DNA from 3 places in the Thermosipho globiformans genome. Region 1 is predicted to be linked to each of the others. Evidence: predicted binding sites of a transcription regulator. Region 1 holds the regulator's gene; each other region holds the start of a gene.
The links. Region 1 encodes HrcA, which represses chaperone genes, less so after heat shock. Its sites were predicted from a motif close to ATTAGCACTCNNANNNTNNGAGTGCTAAT; they were not measured.
Positions count from the first base shown of each region.

Region 2: dnaK (molecular chaperone DnaK) is a predicted target of HrcA. The motif match lies at 1,302-1,330, and genes of this name have one in related genera.
Region 3: EO083_RS08955 (ATP-dependent Clp protease ATP-binding subunit) is a predicted target of HrcA. The motif match lies at 1,200-1,228, and genes of this name have one in related genera.

Region 1 is NZ_BHXD01000004.1:2,793-5,074, reverse strand. It holds gene EO083_RS04145 (nucleotide exchange factor GrpE) at 1-474, opposite strand, end outside; gene hrcA (heat-inducible transcriptional repressor HrcA) at 489-1,502, opposite strand; gene EO083_RS04135 (MFS transporter) at 1,639-2,282, opposite strand, start outside.
Region 2 is NZ_BHXD01000008.1:28,202-30,483, reverse strand. It holds gene estD (esterase EstD) at 1-878, shown strand, start outside; gene EO083_RS06580 (YbjQ family protein) at 880-1,206, shown strand; gene dnaK (molecular chaperone DnaK) at 1,362-2,282, shown strand, end outside.
Region 3 is NZ_BHXD01000015.1:23,077-25,358, reverse strand. It holds gene EO083_RS08955 (ATP-dependent Clp protease ATP-binding subunit) at 1-1,172, opposite strand, end outside; gene EO083_RS08950 (sensor domain-containing diguanylate cyclase) at 1,369-2,282, shown strand, end outside.

The DNA.
Region 1 (2,282 bases):
ATCCTCAACTCTTTCTACAGCCTCATGCTCAAACGGGTCGAATTTATCTCCAACTTTAATTTCCTGCAAACCAAGTCCTTCTAGTATTTTAAATAAGTTTTTGTATATAATTTCCATTCCTTTGAAAAATTGTGTTTTCTTAGTCTCATCATCAACATTTTTAAATGCCCTTTTAAAATCATCAATTATAGGAACTAATTTTTCAACAATTCTACCAATTGTTGAAATAGAAATTTGTTCCTTTTCCCTTGTAACATCTTTTTTATAATTTTCAAATTGAGATTTTAAAATTCTAGCGTAATTTTCAAATTCTTTTAACTGGTTTTCAAGTTCTTCAATCTTTTTTGATTGTTCATCAATTATTTTCTCTAAATCTTTTTCCTTTTCTTTCTTTTCTTTATTAGCATCCTCTTTAACATTTTCAACTTTTTCATTTTCAATCATTTTTTCTTTTTTAATTTCCTTTTTTTCCATATCTTCCACCTCCATTATTCAACATTTCTTGCAACAACAGTAAAGTATTCAGTTAATCTATTCACAACATATTCCACGCTATCGAATACTCTGTTGTAATCACTAAATTTATCAAAAATAACAGCTATTTTTCCAACTTCTCTGTTAAAGACAAAGTAAGGCATTATCAAAATTGAATATTGCTCGAAGTTTTTAATATTATGCTCTTTTCCAATGAATACTCCTTCTCCAAGTTCAAAAATCTTAGAATAATATTCTTCATTCGTTGAAAATCTAACAATCTCTTTTAATTTGTCTTCATCGAATCTTTTTGCATTAACAAGATTAAAAACACCCTCTGTTATATATTCTTCATACTTTTCAGAAGCTATCTTTTCTGAAAGTTCAATAAATTCCTTCAACCTTCCTCCAACCCATGAAAATCTTTCAACAACCTCTTTCAGCTTAGCCCTAAATTCACTAAGCAAAATTCCATCAAGGCTTTTGTTTAAAAATTCTTCAATTTCTTGGATATTGTAAATTTCTGAATGCTGAATTGGAAGGACTGATGTAAGTCCAAGCTCGGTAATTATATTAACAATGGAAAAGTTTTTAGTTACCGGTGTTAAAACAACTCTTCGAATTCTTAAATACATAGGATTAGGTTTTTCAATTATAACGAAAGCTTTAACTGTAGTCGCAAGTAGCTTTGCGGCACCTTGAATAATCTTATCCAAGTCACCTATTGGAAAATCTATACTGACATCCATAGAACTTCCTGATTTTTTTGTTTCTTTTCTAAGTTTTAATATTTCATTTACGTAAAATCTTAAACCTTTATCTGTCGGAACTCTTCCCGCAGAAGTATGTGGCTGAAATACGTATCCAAGATAATCTAACTTCCTCATATCATTTCTTACAGTTGCACCACTCCACTCAAGATTTGTAGACTCTAAAATCTTTTGAGAACTTACCGGGGCTCCAGATTTTACATATTCTCTTACAAGACAATATAAAATCTGCTCTTGTCTTGTAGACAATTCTTTCATTTTCTCACCCCACTTATCAGCTATCTTATCACTCTATCTTTTTGTCTGATAATAGTATATCACAAAACGATTTTACAGTCAAATAAAATAAAGGCTCCATATTTGGAGCCCAAATTTTTAAAAATATTACCTATATTTAATTTACTGCTTTATCTTTTGTCTCTACTCCCAATACAAGAGTTATAACTGCTGCAAATATTGCAAATAAAGAAACAAACGAAAGGGCCGCAACTATAGATTTGTCAACAAAATAACCGGTAAAGTATGGTGCAATAATTCCTGCTATTCTTGCAGTTGCACCTGCAACACCATTTGCAGTTCCTCTAAACGAAGTTGGAAACAGCTCGGGAGTATATGCGTACACAAGTCCCCAAACTCCCAAAGTGAAAAATGAAAGAACCAATACTATAAACAGAAAGCTCAAATTGCCAGTTGCGAGTAACAAAAGGAAAGAAGATAAACCCATACCCATGAAATATGTCGCAAGAGTTTTTTTACGTCCCCACTTTTCAATCAAATAAGCAACAGAAAGATATCCTGGAAGCTGTGCAAGATAGACAAAGAATGTATACCATTTTGCCTTTGTTATAGTTATCCTTAAACTTGCAATAAATATCTTTGGTGCCCATGAAAATAATGCATAATATATAAAACTAACCACAAACCAAGATACAATAACTAAAATAGTTTGTTTTATATGTTCTTTTCTAAAAAGTCCACTGAAAGTTACCTTCACTTTTTCTATCTCTTCAATATTTTCAGGTACTTTGTCAAAAATCT
Region 2 (2,282 bases), on a different contig from region 1:
CAGACTATGTAAATAATGATAACTTTACTGAAAAAGATATTAAAGTAGGAGATTTACCTGGAAAACTAACAATTCCAAAAAACTCAGCTGATGTTGCTGTAATTTTAATACATGGATCAGGTCCAAATGATATGGATGAAACAATTGGCCCAAATAAAATTTTTAAAGATATTGCTTATGGACTTTCAAGCAATAATATAGCTGTATTAAGATATGATAAAAGGACTTTTCATCCAGAGCTTCTAAAAGACCCAAACAATATAACTGTAAAAGAGGAAGTAATAGATGATGTAGAAAATGCCGTTAAACTTTTAAAAAAAGAAGGATATAAAAAAATATATCTTTTAGGTCACAGCCTTGGAGCATATCTTGCTCCATACATAGCCTACAAAAATCAAAATATATATGGGTTAATTCTTCTTGCACCTCCTGCAAGAAATATAGAAGAAATAACACTAGATCAATTAGAATTTCTTGAAAAACTTTACTCTGGAAAAAATAAAGAAGAAATAAAAAAAGCAAAAGAAGGGGTTAAAAAAATAATAAACAACAAAGCAAGCAAAAATGAAATATTCCTTGGTGCACCAGCAAGTTATTGGTATGATCTTAGAAATTACAATCCTTTAAAATATATAAAACAATTAAAAATTCCAGTACTAATGCTTTTTGGAGAAAATGACTATCAAGTTCCTACAAAAGAATTAGAAATTTTCAAAAAAGAACTTTCAGAAAAGAAAAATATTAAAATTAAAATGTATTCTAATCTGACACATATTTTTACTCCAGGTGAAAAATCTCCATATTCATATTATATTGAAAATCATGTTAGTAAAAATGTAATCGAGGATATCGTATCATTTATAGAAGGGAGGAATTAAAATGATAATAACTACAACAGAAAATATACCAGATTATGAAATTGTTGAAATATTAGGAATTGTAATGGGAAATATAGTTCAATCAAAACATTTAGGAAAAGACATCGCTGCCGCATTTAAAACCCTTGCTGGTGGAGAAATTAAAGCATATACAGAAATGATGACAGAAGCAAGAAACAAAGCAATAGAAAGAATGATAGACGAAGCAGAAAAAATAGGAGCAGATGCTGTGGTAAATGTAAGATTTTCAAGTTCTTCAGTAATGAGTGGTGCCGCAGAAATGCTTGCTTACGGAACCGCTGTAAAGATTAAAAAGTCAAATGAATAACAAACTTATGTAACAATTGCTATAATTTTTAGTAAATTTTAAATTACAACCAAGAATGCCTCTATTTATAGGCATTCTTGATTTTTATTATCTATATTATCACTCTTGACAAAAGACTGCTAATATCATATAATATGTATCGGGAGGTGAAAGATATGGCAAATAAAAAAGAATATGTCGTAGGTATAGACCTGGGGACAACAAATAGTGTTATTGCTTGGATGAAACCAGACTCTTCAGTTGAAGTTATACCAAATGCTGAAGGTGCAAGAACAACTCCATCAATAGTTGCATTCAGTAAAACCGGTGAAATCCTTGTAGGTGAACCCGCAAAAAGGCAACTCATATTAAATTCTGAAAGAACTATTAAATCAATAAAAAGAAAAATGGGAACCGATTATAAAGTAAAAATCGATGACAAAGATTATACTCCACAAGAAATCAGTGCATTTATACTAAAGAAGCTAAAAAGAGACGCAGAAGAATACTTGGGTGGAGAAGTTAAAAAAGCTGTCATCACATGTCCTGCATATTTCAATGATGCTCAAAGACAGGCAACAAAAGAAGCTGGTATAATCGCTGGTTTTGAAGTCTTAAGAATTATAAATGAACCAACTGCAGCAGCACTTGCATACGGTCTTGACAAAAAAGGAAAAGAAGAAAAAGTTCTCGTATACGACTTAGGTGGAGGTACATTTGACGTTTCAATACTTGAAATTGGAGATGGAGTCATTCAAGTTGTTGCAACTTCCGGTAATAACCACCTTGGTGGTGACGATTTTGACCAAAGAATAATCGATTGGCTTGCAGAAGAATTTAAAAAACAACACGGTGTCGATTTAAGAGAGGATAAGCAAGCTCTTCAAAGATTGAGAGATGCTGCTGAAAAAGCGAAGATTGAACTTTCAAGCAAACTTGAAACTGATATAAGCTTGCCATACATAACAGCTACAGCAGAAGGTCCATTGCATCTTGAAATGAGACTAACACGTTCAATGTTTGAATCCTTAACAAGGGATCTTGTTGAAATGACAAGGAAGCCTGTTGAACAAGCACTTTCAGATGCTAAATTAAAA
Region 3 (2,282 bases), on a different contig from region 1:
GCGGCCTCATCTATTAAATCTATTGCCTTGTCTGGCATAAATCTGTCCTGGATATACTTTGCTGAAAGTTTTGCAGCAGCTTCAATAGCATCATCTGTTATCTTAATATCATGATGTTTTTCATATGTTTCGCGCAATCCCTTTAGTATCTCTATGGTTTCCTCTACACTTGGTTCTTCAACAAGCACTGGTTGGAACCTTCTTGCAAGAGCCTTGTCTTTTTCAATGTGTTTTCTATATTCTTCGAGTGTAGTTGCACCTATGGCATGAAGTTCTCCTCTTGCAAGTGCCGGTTTAAGCATATTCGATGCATCCATTGCACCTTCTGCTGCACCAGCTCCAACAATGGTGTGTAGCTCATCAATGAATAGAATAACATTATCTTTCATCTTTTTAATCTCTTCCATTACTTTCTTTAAACGCTCTTCAAATTCTCCTCTGTACTTGCTTCCTGCAAGCATTTTTCCTAAATCAAGCATTAAAATTTTCTTATTCTTCAGCTTTTCAGGAACTTTACCTTCAACAATTCTTTGAGCAAGGCCTTCAACAATTGCAGTTTTTCCAACACCTGGATCTCCAATAAGGACTGGGTTGTTCTTTGTTTTTCTTGAAAGAATTTCAATTACCCTTTCAATTTCTTTTTCCCTTCCAATAACTGGTGAAAGCTTTCCTTCCTTTGCCAATTTTGTTAAATCAGTGGTATACTTTGCTAACACATTTCCCTCACTACCAATTTCTCCCGAGTCTGCTAGCTCTTTAACCGCTTTTAAAACCGAATCATAAGTTACATTGTACTTTGATAATATTGCTGCACATTGAGTTGAAGCATCCTTTAGAACAGCTAATAAAAAGTGAACTGGTGATACTTTACTTGAGCCTAATAACTTACTTTCTTTCCTTGAAAGTTCAAAAATCCTAGATAGCTCATTTGACATGTAAACACCAGATGATGAACCGTAGTAAACCCCATATTGGCTTTCAATTAATTCTTCTAACCTATCTTCGATTTCTTCAGTAGGTACATTTAACGTTTCAAATATTTTTTGAATGTTTTCATCTTGAAGAATTTCATATAATACATGCTCGGGTTTTAACAGGTTCTGCCTTCTTTGAGATAAGCGTTCTGCCGCTTGCTGGACTAATTCTTGCATCCTTTCATCTAAATATCTCATATATCTCACCTCCGAAAAATTTTTCTTTTTATCAGTCATATATTTAGACTGATAACATATGGAAGGGTTCAAATTTTTAATGTAAATTTTTTGTTAACGAAAGTAACAATAAATAAAATTTAGTTTCTGTGATATAATATTGATTGAGTAAATAATTATAATCTAAAATGTAAATAAAAATAAAGGAGAAAAATTAATGTTAATCTTTTTATTTATTTTAGCTTTAACTTTAATTTCATTGTTATTTTATATCGTTAGAATTATAAAGTTAACAAAACTTTTATACAGCACTGCCAAAAGTGATTCTTACGTTATAATTTTGAAAAACTCCAAAATTTTATACTGTAATAAATCAATAAAAGAAATTTTTGAAAAACACGGGATAGATATAAATGATTTTAAAAACTTTTCTTATAAAAAGATAAATTTTTATACCAATAAATATCCTTTTTTAAAAGACTTTTTTGAAAAACTTAGTGCGAATTTTAAAGAAAAACTTTTTGAATACGAAACAACTATCTCCTTTTCTGATGAATCTTATAAAATCAAATTTAGAAGAGAAAAAAGTAAAACAAATGTTTATTCCGTATTATTAATTACAAACGTATTCTCAAACATAAAAGAATATACAGACGAATTAATAAGTTCAATTTATAAAATTCCTGAAGAATTTTTTAACCTAACAACTTCGGATACTTCAACGTATGAACTTGTAGATTATTTCTTTAATTTTCTTTCCAGTCAAAATATAATCGACTCATTAGCCGTTGGAATTAGACAGATTGATGGCTCAATTAATATAATTTATGGAAAAATTGGAGATAGAAAACTTAAAAATTTCATTGTTAAGGACAAAACCCTAATTTCATATGTTATAGACACCGGCAAAAAATTATACGTAAAAAATTTAGATGAAATTAACTTCCCCAAAGAATATAAGTTAATGAAAATAATTGATAAACCTTACTCAATGTACGGTATACCATTATTAATCGAAAAAAAAGTATTTGGAGCGGTGCTATTTGAAAAGGAAGGGATAAATAAATTCACTTTAAAAGACTTCCATCTGTTCGAAATACTTGCATTTTTAATTTCAATTAGTATTAAACT